DNA from 3 places in the Paenibacillus sp. FSL L8-0340 genome. Region 2 is predicted to be linked to each of the others. Evidence: riboswitches for the same ligand, from Rfam matches in the RefSeq annotation. Region 2 holds a riboswitch; each other region holds the start of a gene.
The links. A riboswitch is a leader RNA that binds a small molecule or an ion and turns the genes downstream of it on or off. The one in region 2 is predicted to bind cyclic di-GMP.

Region 1: another riboswitch for cyclic di-GMP. It lies ahead of NST07_RS02410 (collagen-binding domain-containing protein); the one in region 2 lies ahead of NST07_RS03185 (transglutaminase-like domain-containing protein).
Region 3: another riboswitch for cyclic di-GMP. It lies ahead of NST07_RS05175 (PA14 domain-containing protein); the one in region 2 lies ahead of NST07_RS03185 (transglutaminase-like domain-containing protein).

Annotation. Positions count from the first base shown of each region.
Region 1 is NZ_CP151967.1:519,672-529,660, reverse strand. Features, by position in the region: gene NST07_RS02415 (alpha/beta hydrolase) at 1-389, opposite strand, end outside; gene NST07_RS02410 (collagen-binding domain-containing protein) at 675-2,960, opposite strand; cyclic di-GMP riboswitch class I at 3,044-3,133, opposite strand; gene NST07_RS02405 (hypothetical protein) at 3,757-4,170, shown strand; gene NST07_RS02400 (ASCH domain-containing protein) at 4,502-4,921, opposite strand; gene NST07_RS02395 (phosphatidylinositol kinase) at 5,867-6,154, shown strand; gene NST07_RS02390 (hypothetical protein) at 6,386-6,817, shown strand; gene NST07_RS02385 (hypothetical protein) at 6,912-7,154, shown strand; gene NST07_RS02380 (hypothetical protein) at 7,468-7,812, opposite strand; gene NST07_RS02375 (hypothetical protein) at 7,936-8,580, shown strand; tRNA gene NST07_RS02370 (tRNA-Thr) at 9,186-9,257, opposite strand; gene NST07_RS02365 (MTH1187 family thiamine-binding protein) at 9,339-9,647, opposite strand.
Region 2 is NZ_CP151967.1:688,588-698,576, reverse strand. Features, by position in the region: rRNA gene NST07_RS03195 (23S ribosomal RNA) at 1-551, opposite strand, end outside; rRNA gene NST07_RS03190 (16S ribosomal RNA) at 797-2,352, opposite strand; gene NST07_RS03185 (transglutaminase-like domain-containing protein) at 2,714-3,520, opposite strand; cyclic di-GMP riboswitch class I at 3,534-3,616, opposite strand; cyclic di-GMP riboswitch class I at 3,690-3,771, opposite strand; gene NST07_RS03180 (class D sortase) at 3,849-4,460, opposite strand; gene NST07_RS03175 (GtrA family protein) at 4,557-4,961, opposite strand; gene NST07_RS03170 (glycosyltransferase family 2 protein) at 4,951-5,931, opposite strand; gene NST07_RS03165 (phospholipid carrier-dependent glycosyltransferase) at 5,974-9,798, opposite strand; gene NST07_RS03160 (glycosyltransferase family 39 protein) at 9,795-9,989, opposite strand, start outside.
Region 3 is NZ_CP151967.1:1,130,857-1,140,845, forward strand. Features, by position in the region: gene NST07_RS05145 (glycosyltransferase family 2 protein) at 1-226, shown strand, start outside; gene NST07_RS05150 (glycosyltransferase family 4 protein) at 213-1,406, shown strand; gene NST07_RS05155 (glycosyltransferase family 4 protein) at 1,400-2,539, shown strand; gene NST07_RS05160 (glycosyltransferase) at 2,638-3,738, shown strand; gene NST07_RS05165 (UDP-glucose/GDP-mannose dehydrogenase family protein) at 3,743-5,083, shown strand; gene NST07_RS05170 (sugar phosphate nucleotidyltransferase) at 5,546-6,919, shown strand; cyclic di-GMP riboswitch class I at 7,056-7,136, shown strand; gene NST07_RS05175 (PA14 domain-containing protein) at 7,149-9,548, shown strand; gene NST07_RS05180 (glycosyl hydrolase) at 9,756-9,989, shown strand, end outside.

The DNA of each region.
Region 1 (9,989 bases), 170 kb from region 2:
TGTCCTCTGGCATCGGGAATAAGCACGTTATAGCCCAGGTTTTCATAATAAATCTTGGCGTAGGCCCCCATATCCTTTGCTTTGCCGGAATAGCCGTGGGCAACGATTGCTGTACGTCCGGCTGCCCGCTCTGACGGCAGATAATAACCCCGCAGCTTCAGTCCATCCTCTGAGCTCATGTCAACATTCCGGAAGCTCTGCCGGGCGATCCACTCCGCCCCTTCTCCCCAGGATGCGCCGGCCACCGGTGGCTCTACCTTCAGTGCAGGTGCAGTCGCCAAAAACTCCTTAGGTGCCCGATGGATCGCCACTCCATAGAAAAAGAAACCCGCATAGGTTAATCCTCCGGCAATGACGATAATAATCGCCAGTATAATTACACTCCACATGAATATTCTCACCTTTCCTTCTCGTAGCTGTAGGATACTCCAGTCACCATCATGCGGGCTCCGCAATGATTTCTGCATAGTATAACATGGTAGCCTCGCCTGCGAGAAATGTACGTATAACAGATGATTGAAATCTAAACGATTGTTGTATAATAACCCTTAAAACGTAGTAAACACCGTATAAAAAGGCCGCTTCCGGGGATTCTCTCTCCGAAAGCGGCCTGAATTATGTTAAGAACATAGCTTATAGACTGCTATTGGCCTTAGTGTGATTCAATGAAAGCCTCAGCGTTTTCGTCTGCTGGTTCTTGCCGTTCTGCTCAGCAGCAGACCTACTCCGGCAATAGCGAGACCGGTAATATAATAAGGTGCCGGGCTGGCTTCACCCGTCTGCGGCAGACTCTCGGCTGGATCCACAGGACCCAGCGGTATTTCTTCATCAAGAATAACTTCTTCATCCGGTACCGAAGCAGGTACTGGGACAGTCACTGGAGTAGTCTCCGGCGTTGGCTGCACAGACGAAGGTGTGGTCACAGGGCCCAAAGGCAGCGGATCCTCATCAATCGTAATCTCCTGATCGTCATTCGTACCAATCACCGTTGGTGTCGGAGATGGCGTTAGCGTCGGGTCTACCGTTGGTGCTACACTCGTCGGCGCTGGCGTTGGGTCTACCGTTGGTACTACACTCGTCGGCGCTGGCGTTGGGTCTACCGTTGGCGCTACGCTTGTCGGCGCTGGCGTCGGGTCTACCGTTGGCGCTACGCTTGTCGGCGCTGGCGTTGGGTCTACCGTTGGTGCTACGCTTGTCGGCGCTGGCGTTGGGTCTACCGTTGGCGTTACACTTGTCGGCGCTGGCGTTGGGTCTGCCGTTGGTGTCGGTGTCGGTGTTGGTGTCGGTGTCGGTACCGGCGTTGGCGTTGGCGTCGCCGTTGGTGTCACCGTTGGCGTTGGCGTCGGTGTTGGTACCGGCGTTGGTGTTGGCGTCGCCGTCGGTATCGGTGTCGGTGTTGGCGTCGTCGTCGGTATCGGCGCTGGTGTTGGTGTTGGCGTTGGTGTCGGCACCGGTGTTGGCGTTGGTGTTGGCGTCGCCGTCGGTATCGGCGTCGGTGTTGGCGTCGTCGTCGATATCGGCGCTGGTGTTGGTGTTGGCACCGGTGTTGGCACCGGTGTTGGCACCGGTGTCGGCGTTGGTATCGCCGTCGGTGTTGGCGTCGCCGTCGGTGTTGATGTTGGTACCGGAGTTGGCGTTGGCGTCGCCGTTGCCGTCGGTATCGGCGTCGGTACCGGCGTTGGCGTTGGCGTCGGCGTTGGCGTTGGCGTTGGCGTCGCCGTCGGTGTTGGCGTCGCCGTTGGTGTCGGTGTCGCCGTTGGTGTCGGTGTTGGCGTCGGTGTCGGTACCGGCGTTGGCGTTGGCGTCGCCGTTGGTGTCGGTGTTGGCGTCGGCGTTGGTGTCGGTGTTGGCGTCGCCGTCGGTATCGGCGTCGGTGTTGGCGTCGCCGTTGGTGTCGGTGTCGCCGTTGGTGTTGGTGTTGGCGTTGGTACCGGCGTTGGCGTCGCCGTCGGTGTCGGTGTCGCCGTTGGTGTCGGTGTTGGCGTCGCCGTCGGTGTCGCCGTTGGTGTCGGTGTCGGTGTTGGCGTCGCCGTCGGTGTCGCCGTCGGTGTCGCCGTTGGTGTCGGTGTCGGTGTTGGCGTCGCCGTCGGTGTCGCCGTTGGTGTCGGTGTCGGCCCGACTGGCGGCACCGTTCCCTCAAAGGTATGATGATGCATCTGAATATAACCGCTGAATCCTTTTGCAATAAGAGTACCATGCAGCTCAGCACGGCTGAACGCCACAAAGGCATGAGGCGCTAACATGGAGCCTTCAATGGTCGTGTTGCCATTAGCTACAGAAGAAGCTTCGTAGAAGTTGAACAACACATTATGAGATTTTCCGTTCCACATTTGAAAATCCGGAATGACGACCTTATTCCCGCTTACATTGATAATTACCGTGGCGTTTCCTGCAATATTGAACTGGAGACCGTTGGTAACCGCCAAATCCGCAGCAGTCAAATGAATGACATTAAAGGAATCCGGAGCGTTAATCGTCATTTTCCCTCCATCTCTGACAAAGGGCTGCGTTTGTTTCAGAGCAGCGAGTTCACTCGAACGCTGAATCAAAAATTGCTCCTCAGCTTGAAAATCGATCGGATGATCCTGCCGCTTACCTCCTTTAAGATCGGCTCCTGAACTTTTCATACTGCCTCCATACACAGAGGTGCCATAAACTGTTCCATTTGAAAAGTCGATGTCTTTGCCGGCGATAAGCACATCTCCGCCCACAGCATCCTTGGATACGCCATATCCCTGAAGAGTAATGTTCCCTGCAGCAGCGAGCCGTCCGTGGATCTGGTCATTGCTTTGTGCAAAATCTCCAAAGATAAAGGCGTTGAAATTCCCGGCGACTCCCAGCACCGGTGTTGGGGTGTACGGCATACTTGCCGCCGCTTCTGCATTGATCCCCGGATGAAGCATATTGCCGACGGTTAAAACCCCCGTCAGAATCAAGGCTAATGATTTTTTCCTCAACAATGATATGTACCTCCTATGTAACTATTCTATGAATGCACAGATTAGCCCGTAACAACAAAAAGACCGCCAAGAAGGGTTAGCTTCATGGCGGCCGGACGATCGTGGCACCTTTAGAGTGCTGTAGATTCCTGACTTTGCGTCCCGCTCTTTCGAACGGTTTGCGATTATACATGAGAAGTTGGTAACAGTTGTTTTCTATGTAGTCTATGACTTTTGTTACTTTCGGACTAGAATCAGTCTATCTCTTCACCCCTCCGTTTGTCAATCTATTCCTTATTTTTTTTGCTAGATTCTCTGAAAAAGTCCTCAATTCCGCAACACATAAGGGTTTCGTTGTATTCACCGATCACATAAAACAAATTTTCAATATTAAAAATTAGTATATTCGAACCATTTTTCAACTCATGTCGAAACAGCAAAAAAACTGTCGCCAGCTCTTGGCAGCAGTTTTTAGTCATTGTCAATTTACATAAGTCAGCGGGCAACGGCCGGACTTAGGATTTGTATATTTTATAACAGCTGAACCCAGCCGATCATGGACATCCATAGTGGAACACTTAAAAACAACCCGAACAACAACCCGCGGCGGAGACTTCCCTCATAATTCATCACAATTCTCCTTTTTAATGAGCTTTATTTTTCAATATTTATTATTTCAATTTTAATATAAAATAATTCTTATAATTATTTTGTGAATTATGTCACATTGTTTCAGTTGTTTAGAAATTCCATTGATTAATTTTTGAATAATCGGTTAAAATACGAATATATGTTCTTATTAGAGGTGATTGAATTTATGCATAGAGCGGAGAGTAACGATAATACACTGGTCAAATCCTATATATTGCTTCCGCTGATTTTATCAGCCTTTGAACGGGATTCAGCCATTATGTCGACACAACTGCGGACCCCCGTCCCATACATGGATGTTCTCCGTACTGCTGCGAATGCGGCTACTGCCGATCTGAGGGATGTGCGCGCCGAAATGAGGAAACGCGGAGTTAAAGTCTATGAACAGCAGCGGCTCCAGGTCGGCATCGAGGCCAAATTTATATGCCGGGGATATCATGAACGGATGCTGCTGCTGGATGACGTCATCGCTGCACAGGCCGCTATCCATATGCGCAAATACCTGGGACTCGATATCTCCGGCTACCACAGCTATGAGGAACAGTACAAAATCAAATCCGGCCCTCAAGCAAGCCTATAGACTTTGGAGCGTTGAAGAATAAAAACAGGCCTCGCCATGGGAGTCGGCAAGACCTGAATAAAGTACCTGCTATAAATTACATTAAAACCTTCCAATAGCCCAATGTGCCGAAAATAACTACCAGCGCCACGGGATATAGAATTCTCCGGCTTACCTTATCCTTAAACGTAAGAAATAAACATAACATGCAAAGCCACGCAATAAGAAGACTGCCCATTTCCTATGCATACGCTCCTTCCTGAACAACCTGATTGGCTCCGGCAGAGATAAAGATACACAAAGCCCTATATTTAAAAAGATACCCGGGCGGTATCCCTTTCATACTTGTATTTCACCGGACCGCCGGAACAGGATACTCCCAGAAGCCCAGTCGGCCCTTGGCCGGAATGTTCCCCTCCAGAGGAGTGACCCCCGTCAGTTCCCAGGCAAACCGTCCCTCCCTATAATCTCCAAAGATATATTCGCTGCCGTAGGGCCAGCCTTCTTCAGCCATACCAGCTGTAACTTCATAACAGTTTATCAGCGAACCTGTCGCTATAATCGCTCCGGCAGGCAAATTGTCAGCTGTAAGACCGTGACGGGCGAGCACCGATTGGAAAGGCTCCTGTAGGCATATTGCCTTATCAATCTTCAAACCGGCATGAATGGCGATTTCACCCCGGTAAGCCGTTCTCCAGGAACGGGTCTCGAATGATTTTTCACCAAGCGCAATGAGCGTCGCCCAAGGCTGCCGTATCGTCAGGCATCGCATAACATCCTGCCCCCTCTCTGCAACAAAGGAAAGACGCAGTCCACCGGAAATCCGGAAAACCGCGCCGCATTTAGTTTTTTGAGATGATGGCGAAGGGATCCCCCCCCCGGCTTAAACATTGTGAGCGTAACCCACACCTATCTATAAGGTTCAATTAGGTTCTGTATGATCTTTGCGGCGCTTCACTACTCATTATAAGGTTCAATCAGGTTTTGTAAAGTTTCTCTCAACGGTAGAAGAAATGCCAGATGGATGGATGGCTATTCCAAGGTTTAGGCTCCGGCTTTGCTTCATGCTGCAACTTTTTCCAAATCAGCAAGTCTAAATAAAAAAAGTAAAGGATGGATTAACTTAAAGAAAACAATATTTTTGTTTTTTACTGTAATGTGTAACTTTTCAATCGGCGGTACAGCGAATGCTGCTAACCCCTAAAACTAAATGTAAACGGGGCGTTACAGGATGAGTTACCTTCTCCTTTCGTCAGGAAGAACGTGAGTTATGTTCCTATTCGCACTGCGCAGTCTTTGGGTTAGGTTTTCCCCGGGTTCAATTTTATTATTCCACTGTGCATCCGGAAGGCCCTATGACTAGTTTTATTTACACTGAAAATGACTATTCTAAGTGGTATTTCCTGCACAGCGATAGCGTTTATTATTACGAGTTGAAGAATGGATACATGAGCCTTGTTTGGGAAGGTCAAATGACGGCTAAGACTCCGGGAAACTCATCTAGTCCCTTGGCCAAATTTTTGGTTACAGGCATAGATACTCTACCCTAAACAATTGAGTGACATTATCCTTAATTTCAAAGAAGAAAATCAATGAGCATTCTCTCCTTAAGAATGTAATACATCAAATAATAATTAATGGGCATTCGCCGTCAACAATATAGGTTATAGTCCATAGACTGTTGTCAGGATGTATTTATCTGAGGAGGTATTATTTTATGGACGCAAATAATTATCAACAGGTCGCTTGGAGTTGCATGAATAAGTACGTTGGTGTAACTACTACGGATGGCCAGTCTCATGATGGGTTTATTGCCCATGTAGACCAGGATTTCGTTACTCTTGCTATTCCTACAAACGAGATGTTTCAGGGTATGCCTGCGCAAAACTCTACCTACAGACAATTCGGTTTCCATCCAGGCTTTTTCCCCAGACGCCGCTTTATCCAGAGACGGATTCCTTTTGGTGCCATCACTGCATTGTTTTTACTCCCGTTTTTTATTTAATGATAGGAGGGAGGCAATTCCCCCTCCCTTCTCCTATGCCATTACCTCAAAATAACGTTGTCGTGTAACCGATATCCCCCGCGTGCAATCTCTACATATTGTGGTCCCCTCTGGAATCCGTTTACACATTCATCCTGACCGGCTAGCTGTCTCTAAATGATTGCCTCCCTGCGGACGAACTCTTTGAATTAGCTGCATACCATATCTCAAAAACTATGGGAGGCTTGATGTATGACACGTTTACTCGATGCTCGGACTTCTCAAAACGCTAGCATTGCCGGCAGCATGAATGGCGCAGGATTGACAGCAAACCAAAATGTATTAATTGGCCAGATTGGATTAACCACTGCCGGATCTCAGGGCCCTATTAGGGTACAGTTCAATGGCGTCGCAACTTTTTTTGTGTTTTCAGGAGGATTTATCACTTTAAACCTGTTTGTGGTTAGGGGGAGTGCAGCTACTGATCCCATAGTTGCTTCAAACCGGCTTCAGTTAAATCCAGGGGCAACAACACCTACTAACTTGTTCCCGCTTTACTTAATAGGCTCTGACTACAATCCCGCTCCAGCAGCTGAGATCATCTATTCCTTATTTGTGAACAGCACTGTAAACGTTAACCGTGTCGGACCTGAAAGTTTTAATGGGTGTGCTTATTCAGACTAGCGCTTATATAGCAAAAGAGCCTGCATGTTAATGTTTAACTATGTATGACTAGCCATAAAATTATTAAATGATGACAACAACTATCAAGGAGGTTTTGAAACTTTTTTATGACCACGGTTCTGTCTGTACGGATATTGATTGGATTAATTTCAACAAGCATTGGGTTTCTTCAACGCGTTCACCAACCTTTTCGATGAATGACGGCAAAGAGAAATGGTCTTTTGCCCGACTGAGCAAACGGGGCAAACCGGATCGTGTTAAAGCAATCAAGGAGGTCATAAAGTTCAAAAATACGGATCTGCGATCCATGGAGAACTATTTATCTGACAGCGCCTAACAGCAGCTCGTGGAGTGAAACCGGCTATGTAATGCGTTAAAATTAGCAGCGGTCCCGTAAAGCAACTTTAACCTAATCCCCTTTAATCAGCAACTGGGGCTGTCTCAGTTGCTGAACTCTCGTATGTCCAAACCACGCTATGTGAGTAACACAATTTGGGTTAAGATAGGAGTTTACCAAACCGTAACGGTTGTCAGCAGGTCATATTTCCCGTTTTTTCGTAGGCAGAGGGGATGTTTCGGTCAAATAAGCCCCATAAAACCATTAAAAAAACCGTTAGTGTAGCAATGTTCCAAGGTGTTTACTTCAAGTCTTACAATTCGCTCAAGTTATCTTGAGTAAGTTCTAGCTCCTTACCATTTTGATTAACAATATAAATTTTCTCAGGTGGACTTTCTAGGCTTTTCCCCTTAATTAACAGTTGGTGTCCTCCTTCGATTTTGTACTTTCTTATATATATTCCTGATCCGATATCCTCAAAGGAATACTTGTCAAAATCCCCCCAATTCAATGATACGCCTTTTTCAGCTAAGCTTTTTAATTCATCATACGAAATGTACTCCTTTGGCCCTTCTTCTTTGTTGCTTTGGCATGCTGAACAAATAATTAAAATGAATAATAATGTCATTGAGAACTTAAAGCATTTTGCTAGTGTCATTAGAACTTCTCCTTTTTTACCATTATTTTACTGGTAATATTTAGAAGATAATCATATCATAAAAAGGTAAAACAAGCATCTTTTAATCCCGATCCGGAAAAGTGGTTGGAATGGTTTAACAGCTTGCCTGAAGAAGTGCAATTAGAAGTCAATTATAGACCTGCAGGATTTGATTCCACATTAAATAAAGCAGTTTTACCAAACAATGATATACCAATCAATGAAACGCAATATAGTCAAAATTCATCTGAACCAAAAGAGGATTCCAAAAAGTCCGTAGGATTGCAGTTACTTGAAACAATGGTAACTGGTGGATACGAACATCCTTATGATACTAGTGTTTGGGCACCATTAACAGATAAGGCCAATTGCTATGCTTATATGTTAAACATATCTACTTATTCTGGGCACAAACTTCAACCAGGTGAAAAGGCTGGGAATATTTTCTCAAGCTTAACAACTACAAGCATAATTAATGCTGCACAAGCTGATATGCCTTACCTGAGTAAATCTATTCGTAGTTCTAGTTATAGTGAAGTTCCAGGTTATCGGGAGTACAAAGTAGCATTAGTAATTGCTCCTAATTATGATTATCACTGGTATAGACAAGATGCTGACGGCGGCTGGTCACACAAAAGAGGCTTAACTGCAATTGATTTTAGAGATGCAAGCGGAATTTCAATTCGCAACCCGCAAACAGCTAATCGCAATTATGGTAATGGTCTGAATTATTCTACATTTAGCGGATTGTATATTATTAAATATTAACAAAAATTATAAAAGCCATCATGCACATCCCCTCTCCCTAGGATACCGGGCTTCTAAATTTCCATGTGAAATTTTAGGTGTATTCATTCCAATTGAGCGAAGCTAAATTACACTTGTTTCTAGGTGTAGCGGTTGGTAAATGCCTTCGCCAGTTTGAGTACAGTGGGGTAAAATAATTTTTTCAAGGAGTTTAGTAATGTAGAATTGATATGCCATGAGAAACCGCCCTTTTAATAGAGCGGTTTTTTGTTAATTCGCAAATTTATTTATCACACAGCGATTGTTGGCTTTTTTTATGCCGAGAAGGAGTTTTTTATGAAATTGACTCAAAACAAAACTTTATATCTTTATATTATGTACGCTCCTTGAATTCATTCTGTTATCGGTGCTGCCACCCGTGCCCAAAATCTTCTTATCCTACACAATATGCAGAGTACGTAGTCTACATTTAAGTAATAAACAATTATCTGCCTGGCAATTGAGGTCAGCGCGACTCAGAAACCCCCCTTTACTCGGGTAAAAATAAGAAGAATGGTAGAAAAATCAAAAAAAAGCGCAGCCCCCCCGAAATTCCAAGAAGCCGCGCCGCGTATGTTTTTTTAGGATGCTGGTGAAGGGAATTGAACCCCCGGCCTACGCATTACGAGTGCGTTGCTCTACCCCTGAGCTACACCAGCTTAAAGCATTTTTTCTGTCAAACAAAAAATATTATACAACTTTCAGCCAAAAACGCAACCTTTTTTCACAACATCCGGGCTTCAATTCTCCTGCAGCTTGCGTTCAACGGATTGCAGCTTACTGCGGCTTGTAGACGGCTTGTCGCGGCGGTCATCAATCTTCAGCGACGTGGATACCCGCTGTGCCCCGGCAGCGAAAGGCGACTCATGCAGCGCTTCTACGGCAGCGAGAATCCGCGGGATCGGTCCTTCGATAATCGTCCCCATAGATGTAAGCTCATAAGTGATCCCTTCCACTCCCCTGAGCACACGCTGCATATCGGCCACATAACAGCTCAGGCTCGTGCTGCCTGTGCCGATTGGAATTACGGTTACTTCGCCAATTGCCATTCTGAATCCCTCCTTAATATGCTGTAAAAAAAACCCTTTATTGGAAATTTCCTCGCGCGACCTTATTACGGACTATAAACCTAAAGTTCCTGATATATGTCTACGGCCTGTTCTTATTGTAGCAACTCCGCCGCACACCCACAAACCGCTAACCCCCACCATTCGTAACCCTTCGTCCCCCATATTTCTTCATTAGGCATTCCAGTGTCACGCTCACAATATTTATGGACTCTTTGTGGCATCTTTTAAGACAATTTATGACTTTATCCAGACACTTTTTGCACCCAACTTGTGGATTACCTGTGGACTAACTGTGGATCATTTGTGAGTAAAACCGCAGAA
Region 2 (9,989 bases):
TATTTCACTCCCCTTCCGGGGTGCTTTTCACCTTTCCCTCACGGTACTGTTTCACTATCGGTCGCCAGGTAGTATTTAGCCTTAGCAGATGGTCCTGCTGGATTCATACGGGGTTTCACGTGCCCCGCACTACTCGGGATCCGTCTCGGAGAGAACACAGTTTAGGTTACAGGGCTTTTACCTCTATCGCGGGCCTTTCCAGACCTCTTCGCCTACCATATTCCTTTGTAACTCCATGTGAGACGTCCCACAACCCCAAGGGGCAAGCCCCTTGGTTTAGGCTGTTCCGCGTTCGCTCGCCGCTACTGACGGAATCACTATTGTTTTCTCTTCCTCAGGGTACTTAGATGTTTCAGTTCCCCTGGTCTGCCTCTATCTCTCCTATGTATTCAGAGAGAAGTAACTGCGAATTACCACAGCTGGGTTTCCCCATTCGGACACCCCCGGATCAAAGCTTGCTTACAGCTCCCCGAGGCAGTTTCGTTGTTCGCCACGTCCTTCGTCGGCTCCTGGCGCCTAGGCATCCTCCGTGTGCTCTTATTAGCTTAACCAATGCGTTTTCCCAGAGGGAAAATCGCTAGCATCGCTATAATTAAAACTTGTTTACACAAGTTTCAGCTAAAAGATGTTCTAAAACGCAAATTCGTTTCGGTATCCAGTTTTCAAGGATCAAGGTACTACTTGAGAGCTTAAACTCTCAAAACTGACCAACGAGTGAGTAACAGGCCTAAACCTGAGTTTTGGAAGCTAAGCTTCCGATTTGAATGTTTCCATTGCAGGAAACGATTCTCCATAGAAAGGAGGTGATCCAGCCGCACCTTCCGATACGGCTACCTTGTTACGACTTCACCCCAATCATCTACCCCACCTTCGGCGGCTGGCTCCCTTGCGGGTTACCCCACCGACTTCGGGTGTTGTAAACTCTCGTGGTGTGACGGGCGGTGTGTACAAGACCCGGGAACGTATTCACCGCGGCATGCTGATCCGCGATTACTAGCAATTCCGACTTCATGCAGGCGAGTTGCAGCCTGCAATCCGAACTGAGACCGGCTTTGCTGGGATTGGCTCCACCTCGCGGCTTCGCTTCCCGTTGTACCGGCCATTGTAGTACGTGTGTAGCCCAGGTCATAAGGGGCATGATGATTTGACGTCATCCCCACCTTCCTCCGGTTTGTCACCGGCAGTCACTCTAGAGTGCCCAGCCTTACCTGCTGGCAACTAAAGTCAAGGGTTGCGCTCGTTGCGGGACTTAACCCAACATCTCACGACACGAGCTGACGACAACCATGCACCACCTGTCTCCTCTGTCCCGAAGGCCGCCACTATCTCTAGTGGATTCAGAGGGATGTCAAGACCTGGTAAGGTTCTTCGCGTTGCTTCGAATTAAACCACATACTCCACTGCTTGTGCGGGTCCCCGTCAATTCCTTTGAGTTTCAGTCTTGCGACCGTACTCCCCAGGCGGAGTGCTTACTGTGTTAACTTCGGCACCAAGGGTATCGAAACCCCTAACACCTAGCACTCATCGTTTACGGCGTGGACTACCAGGGTATCTAATCCTGTTTGCTCCCCACGCTTTCGCGCCTCAGCGTCAGTTACAGCCCAGAAAGTCGCCTTCGCCACTGGTGTTCCTCCACATATCTACGCATTTCACCGCTACACGTGGAATTCCACTTTCCTCTTCTGTACTCAAGCCACCCAGTTTCCAGTGCGACCTCAGGTTGAGCCCAAGGTTTAAACACCAGACTTAAATAGCCGCCTGCGCGCGCTTTACGCCCAATAATTCCGGACAACGCTTGCCCCCTACGTATTACCGCGGCTGCTGGCACGTAGTTAGCCGGGGCTTTCTTCTCAGGTACCGTCACTCCGGTAGCAGTTACTCTACCGGACGTTCTTCCCTGGCAACAGAGCTTTACGATCCGAAAACCTTCATCACTCACGCGGCGTTGCTCCGTCAGGCTTTCGCCCATTGCGGAAGATTCCCTACTGCTGCCTCCCGTAGGAGTCTGGGCCGTGTCTCAGTCCCAGTGTGGCCGTTCACCCTCTCAGGTCGGCTACGCATCGTCGCCTTGGTGAGCCGTTACCCCACCAACTAGCTAATGCGCCGCAGGCCCATCTCCTTGTAGCAGATTGCTCCGCCTTTCATCCTTCGTCCATGTGAACAAAGGAATTATCCGGTATTAGCTACCGTTTCCGGTAGTTATCCCAGTCAAAGAGGTAGGTTGCCTACGTGTTACTCACCCGTCCGCCGCTAAGTTATTCCGGAGCAAGCTCCTTCATAACTCCGCTCGACTTGCATGTATTAGGCACGCCGCCAGCGTTCGTCCTGAGCCAGGATCAAACTCTCCAAATTGGTATTTAGAAAGAGCGATTGCTCAATTTGAAACATCTGACGAGAATTTACATTCTCTAATTTTTGGATCTCACTTGCGTGATTTCCATACTCACTCGTTGTTCAGTTTTCAAAGATCAAGCTCGTTGTCAGTGCCGATTATCTCGTCACCAGCAACTCTTATAATATATCATGTTTGATTTAGAAACGCAAGCTTTTTTTGAAACAACTTTTCAGCCACTTCTTATTTACTTGGGTGCGCTCTAACAACGCTTACCTATAATACCCCACATCAATATAAAAAAGCAACCCCTTAAACAAAAAAAGATAACCGGCTTAAATATTAAGCGGGTTATCTTAGGGTAATCATCATTCTACAGGATTAGTAGATCTTAGCTGCTGTATATTTGCTCGACGCTTTGGTGAAGCCTGTTTCTTTGTTCTTACCCAAACCGGCGTCCACTGTCGTATCGATCGTTACCCATTTGCCGTTAAGCAATACTTCATTCCAGGCATGGTATACAGATACATAACTCGTATTGCCCATTACCAGCTTCGTCGGAATCCCTTCACTGCGGAGCATGGTGGCGAACAAAGATGCATAATCGTAGCAAATCCCTTTCTTACTAGCAAGTGTGTTATCGTTGTTCGGGATATAATCCTGCGTAACATTAGCTGCTAAGGTGTAGTCGTACTTTACATTCGCCACGATGTAATTATAGATAGCTTGTACCTTTGCTTCATCAGTGGTCAGCCCTTGCGTGAGCTGCTTGGCTTTCAGTACTGCTTTATCGGAAGAATTCCATTTCACATTCTGTACGGAACTCAAATATACGGCGTTGGTGTTACTCATGCTCAGGTCTACGGTTTCGGAAGAAAGCACTTTATATTTGTTGCCGCTGGTGTTCTCTAAGACTGACACTTTATAAGCGCCATTCCCCTGCTGCAGTGGAAACGTTTCTGTAGATTTGGAGGCATATAAGTTATAAGAGTAGCTCTTATTGTCTTTGGTAATCATGAGCTTGATACGTTTGTCTTTGGGAACATCATAGGAAACTTGGACAACCCCTTGGCTCAATTGCGATGTATTTAACCAGCCCGACTCTACGCCGGAAGCATTAGCTGTGCTTACTTGAACTGAAGTAACCAGGACGAACAAGGTCAAGAACATATAATAGAACTTCTTCATGGATAAAACCCCTTTCGGTAGCTGGCTGCCATCCATACCCGGGAAGGCCCTTTAGCTTTGCGTCCCTACCTTTCGATAGGTTTGCCGTTATCGTTTAAGCTTTATCTGTTCCTACTACTATTGGAATATACTAGATTCATCTTAAGAACAAACAAAAAAAGCCTCTTCATTCGGTAGCTGGCTGCCATCCTTACAGGGAAGGCCCTTTAGCTTTGCGTCCCTACCTTTCGATAGGTTTGCCGTTATCGTGTTTAGCTTTTATAGTTATATAGTATCATATTAATGCCTAGTTACAAGACCTAAATCACTAGATTTCTACTTCATTCATTTAAATTTTTATAATTTTCGCATGGATAATCAACCGATGGGTCGGATTTACCAAAGGATCACATGTAATGAGGGTAAGGATTTTATCTTGTTTATTCCCGTTCAGTACAGACACATCCGTAGGCTCAACAATCGAGATATCATAAACCTCATATTCATACTCCTGATCGCTTGTCTTGACGGAAATGGTATCTCCGACCTTTACTTCGTTCAGTCTGTTGAATAATCTCCCTGCAGTTCTGGATCTGTGTGCAGCTATGGCAGCATTGCCTATTTCACCGATTGGAGCGGTTTCCTTCATATGGGCTGCGGCATGCTTCATGTTGGCCTTGGTCGCCCCTTCCAATATGGGCAATTTCAAATCGATTTTGTCGATTGTGATAATTCCGGTCACTTTACCGCCGACCTCTATTTCCTGCTCTGCCGGTTCGTTAGCCTGCGCCTGTTCATCTCCAGCTGATTCTTCTGCCAGCAGTGCAGTGACCTCGGCGTAATGCTTTTTCAGATCGGGCTCTGACGAAGGGGCTAGCTCACTATAAGCCTGTTCAGCCTCCTTCAGCAGCTTTTCTTGCTGCCGGTCGTTATACCATTCGCTCGCTTTTGGATACAGCATAACTAGAACTCCTGCAATGATAATCAAATAGGAAAACTTACGCATCAAATCCCCCCGATCTTTAAGATAAAGAAACTCCACGGCCCAACATCTTACTTAAAATACCCATTTACGGCTGCCAAAGAAATTGATGATGACGGTAACAAACGTAACCAGTACTTTGGAAATCAGCACCTGAACTTCAAATTTGTCCGTTAGCAGATGCATCAGCAGCACTGATATCCCCAATACAACCAGGTTCAGTATGATGAATCGGACTAATTGCATACGGTCAAAACTGTCCTTGCTAGTCTGACTCTTATCCTTAAAGGTCACCTTCTTGTTCCAAAAGAAACTGTTCGCTGTCCCTGCGCTATAAGAAATAATCTGTGCCGGGGTATTCATCATACCCAGAGAATGCAGCAAGGTAAATACGGCGAAATCAATCAGCGTATTCAGTAAGCCTACAGCATTGAATTTTAAAAACTGGACAAATCCCGCATTCAGCTTCCTATCTGCCATAATCATTGTCCTCTTGCCGCTCCTCATGCTCTCTACCCCGGTAACCCTTGGTCTCACGCACGATATACAGCGGTCTATCCTTGGATTCATCATATATCCGTCCAATATATTCACCTATTACGCCAAGCAGCATCAGCACGATGCCGTTAAACAACAAATTGACGCCGACGATGGAAGCCCAGCCCGGAACCGTCCATGAGGTGAAAAAGATTCTCTGGAACAATACAAAGAACAGATACACAAAACTGGAGAAGGAGAGAAAGAAGCCTATATATGAGGCTATCTTCAGCGGCTTATGTGAAAATGAGGTGATGCCGTCAACCGCAAACCGGATCATTTTCTTCAGCGGGTATTTGGTTTCACCTGCAAAACGTTCCTCCCGCACATATTCCACCATCGTCTGCCGGAAGCCGACCCAGCTTACCAAACCTCTGACATAGCGGTTTTTCTCTTTGAGACCGCGCAGCACATCGCATACTTTACGGTCGATGAGCCGGAAGTCGCCTGTATCGGTTGGAATCTCCACACTGGTCATGCTGCTGAGCAGGCGGTAAAAGAGCTTGGCGGTCACTTTTTTGAAAATAGTCTCCCCATGCCGTTTCAGCCGTTTGGCGTAAACTACCTCATAGCCCTCTTTCCACTTGGCAATCATCTGCAAAATGACCTCGGGCGGATCTTGAAGATCCGCGTCAATCACCACGACAGCCTGGCCTTGCGCATAGTCCATTCCGGCCGTAATCGCGACCTGATGACCGAAGTTACGGGAGAAGTCTATCAGCTTAACATGCTCGTCGCTGCTGCTGATTCCACTCATGATCTCAGCTGTGCGATCACGGCTCCCGTCATTGACGAAGATCAGTTCATAGGTATCACCGCATTCGTCCATGACTTTCTTAAGCCGCTCATACGTATATTGAATAACTTCTTCCTCATTGTACATGGGGACAATTACACTGTATCTGGCTTTCACCTTTGTTCCTCCTAAAAGTTTTGTAGCATTACGCCTCCCTTCCTAGAATACCCAGGAAGGGAACCAGCGCAGCACATCCGTCACATATTCTTTGTCAACCACCATTCCCGACAATACCGGATAGAACAGTACAAAAAGCAGGGCAGCGACAGCCACGTATGCATACCGGATGTACCTAGCTTCCCGATATTTGCTGTCCAGCAGCTTCATGATATATACAATAGCAAGAATCATGAACGGTACCATCGCAAAATAATGGTATAGGAACGTCTCACGCGGTACAAGCATCCAAGGGACATACTGCGAGAAAAAGCCGATCCAGATCATATACATGCTTTTGTCTTTCCGTTTTATGGTAAGCCATACCGTAGCCAGCATCGCGAAGATCCCGGTCCACCAGATTAGCGGATTGCCTATGGTGACTATGCTGCTTACCTTGCCTTCCGGCAATCCTTCGCCGCCGCTGAAGAACCATACCGGCCTTTTCATAAACGGCCATTCCCACCAGGAGGAAGCAAACGGATGCGTGGCGACAAGCTGGCTGTGGTAGTTATACATATTCTTTTGCGCATCGATCAAGCCTTTTACAGTAAACCCGTCGGCTGTTACGGACAGCACAGGGATAAAGGACAGGCTATAGATCACGGCAGGAATAACTACAAAGAATACAACACAGCTGGCCAGCGTAACGATGGTGTTCTTCCAGAAGGAACTATCTGCCGTCCGGCAGGCGTCCTTGAGCTCCTGGTCACTTAATTTGCCTTCTGCCAGCACACGCCCAGCGGCCTTATGTTCCCTATAGCGTTCAAATAAGGCAAGCGCCAGCATAATGGCCAGCCCGGCTCCTCCATAGAGCACAATCCATTTGGAGGCGACGCCGATGCCGAAGAACAATCCGGACCAGAACAGCGGGACGAGTGTCTTGCGCAGCGGAACACGGTAGAAATTCATCATGAAATACCGCTGCATGAAATAGAACATTAACATGATGAAGAATACGCCGTATACATCAATTGTAGAAATCCGCGTCTGCGTGAAATGCATGAAATCCAGTGCGAACAGTCCCGCGGCAAGGGCGGCGTAAATGCTCTTTTTGAACAAACGCAGCGCCATGATATAGATTAGCGGCAACATAGCGATTCCGAACAAGGTACCGATAATCCGCCAGCCGAACGGATTAACACCGAATACCTCCATGCCGATAGCAATCAGAAGCTTGCCGAGCGGCGGGTGGGTATTCTCATAAGGGACGATGCCATGCGTGTATTCATAAGCTGTCCGTGCATGGTAAATCTCATCAAAATAGGTGCTGTTCATGAAACCGGTATTTTCAGGTATGATTGACTGTTCGTCAAACAGGTTGGAGGGGACGCCTCTTTTTGGCGCTGCACCGGCATCCGGGGTGACACTTGTAACCGGAAGCGGAGTTTTTCCGCCCCCCTGCTCGTAGAAGGCCATTTCATTTAAAGTAAAACCCGGTGAAGTCACTGTAAGTTTCACGTATCTTGCCGCAACGTTCAGCGGCTGGCTTTTCCAGATGAATACATTGCCGACATCCTCATTCACATCGAGCGGACTGCTCCAGGCATCCGGCGTCTGGCTGAATTCGAGTTTGAATTTACCGGTCCCGACACCTCCAAATACGTTGACACGCTCCAACTGGCGGCTCTGGCCCAGGTCGACATAATAGCTTTCGCCGCTGGCAGCTGGTTCCCATAAGGTTTCGGGAGCTTTTGATGAGCCCAAGTGGTAAAGAGCCAGGGCTGCGTAGATGGCAGTAATAGCCAGCATCCAGATCCAGTCTTTACGCTGCAGTCTGAACCTGGATTTCTTACCCGGCTGCGGAAGCGGACGAAGCTCCCCGGCGAGTTTCATATCAGCTTCATACTTCTCTGCAGGGGCAGAAGGCAGCGGAAGCAGCTTCGTTTCGTTACGGATATACACCGAATACCCAATGTACAGCATATATAACAACAAAGCGAGATTGGCAATCGACGTAACCAGAACTATTCCGTCCGAAGGCGGATTATTTCCGGCGTTCAGATGGGCAAGCGTGTAGCCTACATTAATGTATTGCGTCAGCGAAAATCCGAGAAACAACGTCAGAAAACGGCGGTCCCGGCTTTCAATATAAGCGAACAGCGAGAGAATAAGAACCGGATACATGTAACGCTCATGCATTTTGGTTCCGAGTACAAACATAATGACAATCAGCACCATGCCGATGAAGAAAGATTTGGACAGCTCCTTGCGGTCCCGCTTGAAGGAATAATAAGCCGCCACGGCTACCGCTGCCAGGATGCAGACATAACCCCAGACTCGGTATGTAATCCCAAGCCATGTAAAATCGAGCGGGGACCACATCGGGTCAGTCAGTGCATAGAGATTAAACGCATTAACCGTAGAGTACGGATAGGAAGACAGCGTGCTCTTATACAGATCAATAAGCGCATCTAACCCGCCGTTATTCCAGAAGAATGGTGCCGCCAGCAAGGCAAAGATCCCAAGTCCGTAAAGAGCCCCCACCGCAAGCTGCTTCCAGGCCCGGTGATGATAGAAGGCAAACAGCAGGACTGGTGTGAAGATAAGTGCCTGCGGTTTGATCAGCGTGGCCAAGGCAAAAAATATCGCTGCACGCACAAAGGCCTTATCGGAGGCCCCGGCAATGCTAAGCAGCAGGAACACTAAAAAGAACGAATCTGCCTGTCCCCAGGCAGCAGAATCCATCAGCACCGCCGGATTAAACAGGAAGAGCAGCGTTAAGCCGATTGCCATGCCTGATCCGAGCTTTTTGCGGCCGCCTTTGTAAATCAAATACCCCAGCACCAGATCGGAAAGGACCGCCGGCAGTTTAAAGAGCAGCGTTTCCCCGCCTGAGCCATGCGCCAAGCCGAATAAACCGCGGATCGAGGCCAACAGGTACAATATATATAAATACCCTGGAGGATAGTCTGCAAAATACCCCTCCTCATAGAACTTGCCCGGACCCAAATCCACCATGCGCTGACCCCAGGCTATAAAGGTATTCATGTCATTCTGATAGCCCTGCGCAGTCAGGCCAATCCAGACCCGCAGGATTAAAGCAGCTCCAACGATGAGATAAAGCCATCTTGTATAAATCACATCCGGCTGCTTCAGCAATCTGTCGCTCCTGAAGGCTCTATTATATAGAAAAGCGAAGAACACACTGAATAACGCCGAGATCAGCAGCAGCTTGGCTGGTGATACCTTATGCGGTGTTTCCTCTGCCGGATTGTCACCTCCCTGGGCGGCGGCGCCGCTATCCAGCGAAATGACGCCAGTTCCCTCGGGGGCGGCATCCAGCTGTTCTACAGCCAAATCATCAAAATAAGCTTTGCCCTGAATCAAATTGGCGTATCCGCCAAGGGCTGCACCTATACCAAGTTCGGTCTGCTCTTTCCCGGTCTGACCGATAAACTCAAGATACTGCCAGTCTCCGGCAGTATCCGTTGTAGCAGGATACCCGCTGCCGATGCCGACCGGGAATATATTAGCCCCCAGCCCCTGGCCTGCGGCGCTGGCGATTTTGACAAACCCCGAGATCTTGTAATAGCTGTCTGGAGCAACGCTTATGTTCTGCACCCATTTCAGATGGTTCGGTTCAAGATTCTCAATGACTGCGGCTTTACTGCCGGAATGAACCTCCTCAGACTGGACCGACAATACGCCGGAGCCGTCTCCGGATATCCATGCATCCTTGGTCCAGCTGGAGGGTGCACCCTCCTCCCCATCTTCAAAGCCTGGATTCTGCAATAAGTTTCCTTCTGCATAGATGCTTGTTGCCGGAAGCACAAACAATAACAGCATCAAAACAATGATAGCAGCCGCGCGTGTATTTTTGATCATCGTTCCAACCTCACCTCGTCAATGTTAATCCAGCCGTTCCCGCCGGTTATGAAAATCTCTGCCCGATCTCCCTGATTTAGAGCAACAGGCGGCAGTGTAATCTGATGGTATTCATCTCCCTTGGTCAGCTCTGCTTCAGCCTGCACGATACCGTTCACCCGCAAGCCGATCCTTCCACCCTCGCCGCCGGC
Region 3 (9,989 bases), 440 kb from region 2:
TCTGCTGCTGCGGCCGCCGGCACGGTTCCTGCAGAAATATTTTCTGCACGGTTTGTTCAAGAAAGGCATTGCAGGGTTCGCGGTATCCGTATTTTGGGTGATGTATGAATTCATGGTCGGCTTCAAGCATTACGAATTGAACAGCTCCGGCAAGCTGGCCCAGCACAACGCACAGGGGCAGGCCGAGAAAGAAAAGAAAGGGGAGAGAAGCTATGCCGTACAGTGACGGATTAAACATTATGACGACAGGCCTTAGTTGGCCCTCGTTACAGCCCGGCGGGCTTAACACTTATTTTAAATCCGTTTGCGAGCAGCTCTCCTCACGCAACCAGGTGCATGCGCTGATCTGCAGTCAGGAGACGCCGTCCACCTCGAAGGAACTGATTATTCATAACGCCGGAGATCCCAAGGAAACCATCTGGAAGCGTAAGGATGCTTTTCAGCGTAAAGCTGCAGATTTGATGGGCAGCGGGAGCGGGCGCATTGATATCCTATATACCCACTTCGCACCTTACGGGGTTGGGCCGGCAATGGAAGCGAAGAAGCGGGGGATTCCGGTGGTCATGACTTTTCATGGCCCATGGAATGAAGAGATGAAGATCGAAGGCCAGGGCATTAAGCACCGGGTCAAAACAACGATTGCCAAATCTATTGAACGCAAGGCCTACAAGCTGGCCGACCAGTTCATTGTACTTAGCGAGTATTTCCGCGACATGCTGCACAGTCTGCATGGTGTGCCGCTGCACAAAATCATCGTGATCCCGGGTGCGGCCAATGTGGAGCGGTTCATCCCTGCCAGCAACCGGCTGGCTGTCCGCCGGACGCTGAATTTGCCGGAGGGAGCAACGACGGTACTGACGGTCCGGCGGCTGATGAACCGGATGGGGCTGCTGCAGCTTTTGGAAGCCTGGAAGCAGGTATCCGAGCGGTTCCCGAACGCGATTCTGCTGATCGGAGGCAAAGGTCCGCTGCGCGGAGAGCTGGAAGAAAAAATCTCTGATTACGGTCTCAGTAACAAAGTCAGGCTGCTTGGCTACATTCCCGATCATGAACTGGCTTCCTACTACCAGGCTGCTGACATGTTCGTGGTTCCTTCACAGGCACTCGAGGGCTTTGGACTTATCACCGTTGAAGCACTGGCTTCCGGGCTTCCGGTTATGGCTACTCCGGTCGGAGGCAACAAAGAGATCCTGCAGGGCTTCCGCCCGGAGCTGCTGTTCAAGGGTTCGACCAGTGAGGATATGGCGGAAGGCATGATTCATATGCTCAGCAACCGCAAGCTGCTTCCCGGCCGTGACGAATGCAGAAACCATGTGCTGGAGAAATACACCTGGCAGCATGTGGGCGATCAAGTGGAATCGGTATTCCTTCAAACATTGGGAAAGGGTGTGGCTGCAGGATGCTAAAGGTCGCTTATATTGATCACACCGCCAAGTGGAGCGGAGGAGAGGTTGCGCTGTTCAACATCCTCACCAACATCGGCAAAGAGATTCAGCCGCTGGTCATTCTGGCTGAAGAAGGGGCACTGGCTGAACGTCTGCGGGAAAAAGGTATCGACGTCCGGATCATCCCGCTTGATGAGAGCATCCGCAGCCGCGGCAGAAATGCCGTCAATCTCGGTGCTCCGGCTGCGGCGTTCAAGCTGCTGGCTTACGGCCGCAAGCTGGCGCCGCTGCTCAAACAGGAAAAGGTGGATTGTGTGCACACCAACTCCCTGAAATCGGCCTTCTACGGTGCAGTTGCCGCGAAGAAAGCGGGAGTGCCGCTGATCTGGCATATCCGGGACCATATCGGTGCCCCGTACCTAAAGCCGGTTGTCGCCAAGGCGATCCGGCTGCTGTCACGCCTGCTTCCCAATGGCGTGATTGCCAATTCCCATTCCACGCTGAATGCGCTGGAGCTGCCGCGTTCGAAGAAGACACTGGTGGTCTACTCCGCTTTTGCCAAAGCAATCGGCGAAAGCATCGGCAGACGGGACCAGAAGAATTTCAACGTCCTGCTGGTGGGCCGGCTGGCGCACTGGAAAGGCCAGCATATCGTGCTGGAGGCCGCCAAAGCGTTCAAGGATGACAGTCGTGTCCAGTTCTGGCTGGCCGGTGATGCTCTGTTCGGGGAAGAGGAATATAAACAGGAATTAATTCAGAAGATGCAGCAGGATGGGCTTACCAACGTCAAACTGCTGGGTCATGTGGATGACATACAAGGCCTTATGAAAACTGCTGATTTGCTGATTCACACTTCGATTACCCCCGAGCCATTCGGCCAGGTTATCGTCGAAGGCATGGCGGCTGGACTGCCGGTAATCGCCTCCAATGAAGGCGGCCCGGTAGAGATTGTGGTTCCCGGTGTAACGGGGCTGCTGATCCAGCCTGGAGACCCAGTCGTACTTGCAGATTCCATCACCTGGATGCTGAACCATCCCGAAGAGCGAAGAAGGATGGCCGAAAGTGGAATGAAGCGGGTAAAAGAGCATTTTGTCATCGAGAATACGGTAAAGGACATCGTCGCTTATTACAAAGGATTGCTCGCCGCAACCTGAGCTGTTTTTCCGGACAATGCTAAAGCTTAAGGGCACCGTTCCTTCCATGCATTCACTACTTGATGATGCTGCTCCATAAAACTTTGAGGATGATTTACATGAAAATTGCGATAGCGCACGATTACTTAATCCAAATGGGCGGAGCGGAAAGAGTTGTGGAGGTCTTTCACCACATGTATCCGGAGGCTCCGATCTTCACGACGGTGTTTAACGGAAGCCGCCTGACCGACAACCTCAAAGATGCGGATATCCGGGCCTCCTGGCTGCAGAAGATCCCGGGAGTGAAGGCCAATTTTAAAGGGGTATTGCCACTTTATCCGATGGCCATTCGTGATTTGGACTTTAGCGGGTACGATATCGTCCTGAGCTCCAGCAGTGCTTTTATGAAAAGCATAAAGGTTCCTGAATCCACGTTTCATCTATGCTACTGTCATACGCCAATGCGCTTTGCCTGGGATTATGACACGTACATGGAGCGGCAATCGAATTCCGGACTGTTCAAAAGACTGCTCAAGGTCTATATGCAGCGGCTCAAGACCTGGGATCAGCGGACATCCAAAAATGTAAACCAGTTCGTGGCCAACTCTTCCGTAGTGAAGACGCGGATTCAGAACTATTACCATAGGGATGCCGATGTGATCTTCCCGCCGATCAATACAGCCCGCTTCACAAGTTCCAGTTCTATCGGCGACTATTACCTGATCGTCTCGCGGCTTGTATCCTACAAACGGATCGACCTGGCAGTGGAGGCTTTTAGCCGGAATGGCCTTAAGCTCTATATCGTCGGCGACGGGCCGGACCGTAAGCGTCTGGAGGGAATGGCCAAAGATAATGTCACTTTTCTGGGCCGGCTGGAGGATGAAGAGGTTACGGGCCTGATGTCGAAATGCCGGGCGTTTATTTTTCCGGGAGAAGAAGATTTCGGAATCACGCCCCTGGAGGCGAATGCCGCAGGAAGACCGGTCATTGCTTATCAGGCCGGAGGGGCGCTGGATACCATAGTTCCTTATGTCAATGGCGTATTCTTTCAGAATCAGGAAGTGGATGATCTGCTGAAGGCTATCCACGAAGTGGAGTCCTATGCGTGGGACATCAGCAAGATTATGGGGCATGCGCATAAATTCGATGAACAGACGTTTATGGTTCAGTTCAAGCAGTATGTGGAACAGGCCTACGTTAATTTTCTTAAAGGAGGATGATTATATGAAGCTGGCAGTAATCGGTACCGGCTATGTCGGTCTTGTATCTGGCGTATGTTTTACACTTAACGGGAATCATGTCATCTGTGTCGATAAGGATGAGGAAAAAATCAAAAAGTTGAACCGGATGGAATCCCCCATCTATGAACCGGGTATTGAGGCATTGATCGAAATGAATCTCCGTGAGGGCAGATTATCCTTTTCGGCGGATTTGCAGGAATCGGTGCGCCTTTCTGATATCGTCATCCTTGCTGTTGGAACGCCTTCCCTGCCGGGCGGCGAAGCGGATTTAACGTATATCGAGGGAGCAGCCAAAGAAATTGCGCAAGCAATGGAAGGCTATAAAATCATCATGACCAAGTCGACTGTACCGGTTGGCACAAATGAGAAAATCCGCAATCTGATTGCTTCCCACACGAATCATCCCTTCGATATCGTCTCCGCTCCTGAATTCCTGCGTGAAGGCTCGGCGATCCGCGATACGCTTCATCCTGACCGGATTGTGATTGGTCTGGATAATCCGCTTTTGGAGCCAACGATGCGCCAGCTTCATCAAGGCTTCACTGAAAATATTTTCGTAACGGATATCCGCAGTGCGGAAATGATTAAATATGCATCGAACGCGTTCCTGGCAACCAAAATCTCCTTTATCAACGAAATTGCCAACATCTGTGAAAAAGTGGGAGCTGATGTAACCGAAGTGGCGGAAGGCATGGGGATGGACCGGAGAATCGGCTCAAGCTTCCTGCAGGCCGGAATCGGTTATGGAGGCTCCTGTTTCCCGAAAGATACCAATGCACTGATCCAGATCGCCGGCAACGTGGACTATGAGTTCAAGCTGCTGAAATCGGTGGTTGAGGTGAATAAAGGGCAGCGGTTTATGATTATTTCCAAACTTCATGAGTCGCTTGGCAGCCTGCGCGGCGCGGTTATCGGAATTTGGGGGTTAGCCTTCAAGCCGAATACCGATGATGTACGCGAGGCACCTGCCCGGGAAATCGTCGAAGCGCTGGTAGCGGAGGGAGCTACAGTGAAGCTCTATGATCCGATTGCCGCCGATAACTTCAAAATGCAATACGATCATCCGCAGCTCCGCTGGTGCGGCCTGCCGGAAGAGGCGGCAGAAGGCAGCGATGCCGTATGCCTGCTGACCGACTGGAGCCAGTTCAAGGATATCGACCTGCATCGCTTGGCGGGCAGTATGCGCCGCCAGGTTCTGATCGACGGCCGCAACGTCTACTCCAAGGAGCAGATCGAAGGCACCGGCCTGGAGTACCATTCCGTCGGACGCCCGCAAATGGGCGGACTGAGCGGGTATTCGGCCAGCGTGGCTGGTGCGGTCTAAGCCTCAAGCTTGCTCTGCTAAGTTCTCAGCTCTGTAAAGCACTTCGCTCTTACCTGCCGCCAACCAAGCGGCAATGCCGGATCTTTAGCAGGGAGCTTCGCCTGCGGGTGCAAGCCGCGGGCGTGAATGTCTTGCTAGGGCGCATAGCCCAGCTGGAATCCATCTAAGGAAGCTGTTATGGAATGGAACGGAGAGGAATTTTGGAACTGTAGGAGCGAATGCGTCCGCCTTTGTCTGCGGATTTCCACCGCGGACAGCGGTATAAATCAAGAAATCTGCAGACAACAGCGGCCGAAAGTCCAAACATTCCTTGCAGTGACTCCCGTAACAGTTGTATCTGAAGGCTATCGCGCAGCAACAGCGCGCTATAAACATTCTAGCATCTCGAGGTTGCTGTTTAGCTCGTAGCTCACAATAACAATCCGATATTTTTGCGTCAACACATAATGAGGAGGGTTCCATATGAAACTGGTACTTCTATCAGGCGGTTCAGGTAAACGTCTCTGGCCATTGTCTAACGATTCACGTTCGAAGCAATTTCTGAAGGTACTTGAGAGCCCAACGGGGGAACCGGAATCCATGGTGCAACGGGTATGGCGGCAGCTGGAGGAAGCTAATATGTCGGGTTCGGCTTATCTGGCTACCGGCCGCAGCCAGGTGGAAATGATTCAGAGCCAGCTTGGCAGCGAGGTGCCTATCATCGTTGAGCCGGAACGCCGCGATACGTTTCCGGCGATTGCCCTGACAGCAGCCTACCTGTATTCCATGGAAGGCGTTTCGCCAAGCGAGACCGTGGCCATCCTCCCGGTCGATCCTTATGTGGAAGCCGCCTTCTTCGATACAGTAGTGCAGCTTGAGCAAACGATGCAGGAGAGCGGAGCGAACCTGGCGCTAATGGGTGTAGTACCCGAACATGCTTCAGAAAAATACGGATACATCATTCCTACCAGCGCTGAGGCGGGAGCAAGCGGCTATCTGCAGGTAAGCCACTTCCAGGAGAAACCTGACCGTGAGCAGGCCGAGGAACTGATCAGCCGGAATGCCCTCTGGAACTGCGGCGTGTTCGCGTTCCGCCTGGGTTATCTGCTTGATATTCTGCAGCGTAAGGGATTGCCGCTGAACTATGAGGAACTGCAGAAGCAGTACAAACTGCTTGCTTCCATCAGCTTTGACTATGAAGTGGTGGAAAAAGAGGAGAAAATCGTAGTTCAGCCTTATGCCGGGTTCTGGAAGGATCTGGGAACCTGGAACACGCTAACTGAAGAAATGAACAGCAATCATGTAGGCAAAGGGTTCGTGACGGCGGATTCCGAAGGCACATGCCTGATTAATGAGCTGGATATTCCGATTACGGTGATCGGTGCGAAGGATCTGATTATCGCTGCCAGCCCGGACGGGATTTTGGTTACCCATAAAGCGGAGAGTCCGAGAATCAAGGAAGTGCTGAAGTCTTTTGAACAAAGACCGATGTACGAAGAACGCCGCTGGGGCCATTATAAAGTCATAGATTATGTGAAATACGATGAGGGAAATGAAGTGCTGACCAAACGGATTTTTATCGAAGAGGGTAAAAATATCAGTTACCAGCTGCACCATAAACGCAGTGAAATTTGGACATTTGTCAGCGGTGAAGCAAGCATTGTGATTAATGAGAAGATGCATAATGTCAAGGCAGGAGATGTGGTTCGTATACCGGAAGGCACCAAACATGCGATCCTTGCGCTGACGGATGTAGAGTTTATTGAGGTACAGACCGGTTCGGAACTGGTAGAAGAGGATAACATCCGCATCACCTTGGATTGGGAAGATATAGCTTTGCAACAGTTTATCTCGTAGGCCTAAATAATCTATTTAACCAATTGTTGCAAATCTAAAACAGGCATTTAGAACCATTTATTAATCTATTTTTATTAATGCTCTAAATAAAAACTTCATAGGGACGATACTTACGGTAAGAGGGATAAATCCTTCCAAAACGACAAGGCAAACCTAATCGAAAGATAGGGACGCAAAGCCATAGGGCCTTCGCAAGAGTGGCAGCCTGGCTACCGAAAGGAAGATAATTTTGAAAACTTACCGTAAGTCTCGTCTGCTGTCCACATTGTTGTCTCTTGCCATATTGTTAACCACTGTGCCTTTAGGGTTTGGGCTGTCGCCTTCAACCGCAGAAGCCTCATCAAGCACAGCAGTGCCGGTTAATCCGGACGCTTCAGCCGAAGCTGTCAAGCTGCTTAGTAACCTCTATTCCATTACCGGAAAAGGGATTATCACTGGACAGCACGATTATTTGGAGAGCCCGGATGAATTCAGCAACAAGCTGAAGGGAACAAGCGGAGAATATGCTGCTCTTCACGGATATGAGCTTGGCGTAATTAGCGGCCAGTCGGAGAGTACGGCTGCTTCGCAGCGCAAGAATGTGGTGAACAGCGCGATCAACTGGTACAAGAACGGCGGCATTGTCACAATGACCTTTCATCAGAATCTGCCGGGGACGGCGTACCTCTGGTCCAATGTGCAGAAGCCGCTCACCCAAGCGGAATTTAACAGGTATGTAACGCCGGGCACGACAGAATACGCCAGCCTGATCACGGATCTGGATAAAGTGGCGGTGTCTCTTAAAAGCTTGCGGGATGCGGGCGTTCCTGTACTTTGGAGACCTTATCATGAAATGAACGGCAACTGGTTCTGGTGGGGGAAGAAAAGTAATTTTGCTGAACTGTGGAATATTATGTATGACCGTTTCGTGAACGTTCATCAATTAAACAATCTGTTGTGGGTATGGAACCCTAATGCACCGAATGCCTGGTCCGATCCTTATGCGCTGACCTATCCGGGCGCTAGCAAAGTGGATGTTCTTGCAGCAGATATATATGATAACGATTATATGAATAAGTACTATGACAGTTTGCTTAGTCTGGCTGCCGGTAAACCGATAGGTATTGGTGAGAACGGTGAGATGCCCAGCACAGCCAAACTGAAGCTCTCCCAGAAAAATTTCGTTTTCATGATGAACTGGGGAAAAATGCTCTATGAGAAAAACAGCACAACTACGATTAAGAGTTTCATGAGCGATAGCTATACACTGACCCGGGATCAATATAAGAGTTGGAGTGCACCGGCCACTGCGCCAACACCGACGGCAACACCGACAGCAACGGCAACGGCAACACCGACGCCAACGCCAACGGCAACATCGACGCCAACACCAACGGCAACATCTACGGCAACGCCAACACCTAAGGTTACGCCAGCACCTGTACCAACGCCTGACTCTAATGATTCAGTGGAAGCGCCTGTGGTGAGCGGACTTAAGGGAGAGTACTTCAAAAACATGACGCTTTCCGGTACGCCCGCCTTGGTGCGCAATGATGCATTGCTTAATTTTAACTGGCGCCAGGGTTCGCCGGATCCTTCAATCGGTATAGATTCCTTCTCCGTCCGCTGGACCGGTCAAATCAAGCCAACGTATAGTGAGACTTATCAGTTTTTTACCACTTCGGATGACGGTATCCGCGTTTATATTAACGGTAAAGCTGTCATTGACAGCTGGATGAAACAGAGCGGAGCCGAGCGTACCGGAAGCATCGCTTTAACAGGCGGTCAGTTGTACGACATCAAGGTTGAGTATTACGAGAATGCCGGCGATGCGAATATCCGCTTAATGTGGCAAAGTCAAAGCCAAGCCAAAGTGACGGTTCCGGCCAGCGCATTGTTTGTGAATGCCGGGGCAGCTGCTGCCAGCCAGACAGAATTGGACAGTACACTCAGCCTGATTGCAAAACCGGCTTTAGCGGCGACAGCAGCACCAGCCTCAACGGCAACGGCAGCACCAACACCGGTGCCAACACCGACAGCAACGCCAACACCGGTGCCAACGGCAACACCAACACCGACGCCAGCACCAACGCCAACACCGACGCCAGCACCAATGCCAACGGCAGCACCAACACCGATGCCAGCTCCAACGCCAACACCGGTGCAAACGACAGCAGCACCAACACCAGTGCCAACACCGACAGCAGCACCTGCTGAGAATGGACTAAAGGCAGAATATTTCAATAATATGCTGCTGTCAGGCACTCCGGCACTTGTACGTAACGACGCCATTCTTGATTTCAATTGGCGTCAAGGCACCCCGGATGCTGCAATCGGCATCGATTTCTTCTCCGTACGCTGGAGCGGCAAGATTAAGCCGCTCTACAGTGAAACGTACACAATCTATACTACTTCAGATGACGGCATCCGCGTTTGGGTCAATGACAGTCTTGTGATTGACAGCTGGATGAAACAGAGTGGAACCGAACGCATGGGAAGCATCAGCCTGAATGCCGGGCAGCTATATGATATTAAAGTGGAGTATTACGAGAATCAAGGGGATGCCAGAGCGCGTCTAATGTGGGAAAGCCCAAGCCAAGTGAAGGGTACTGTTCCTGCGAGCGCCCTGTTTCTTCCTTCCGCTTCCTAAGCAGAGCGACTGGTTAGCTTCTGTATTCACCGGCGGGTGCTGGTTAAGACGTTACAATTATAATTCCTAAAGTCCACTCTTAGTGGCCCTGCTTATCAGCAGGGCTACTAAGCTATAGCCCCCATTTGGCCTCGGGATGTATGAATCTGCATAGGAACGCATCCTGTGTGCCGTGGCGGTAGTTCCCTGGAGAAAGGAGATTACGATTTGAACACTTACCGCAAGTACCGCCTGTTTAATACGATTTTACCGCTTATATTAATATTTTCCCTGCTGCCTTGGTCAGAAGCGAGGAGTCTTCCGGTTCCCCGGACGATAGTTACACCTGCTGCTGCCATCACTCCTATCAATCCCTCAGCTTCGGAGGAGGCTGCCGGTCTGCTCAGCTATCTGGTTGATCTTGGAGGCAAGGGAATGATATCCGGGCAGCATGACTATTTG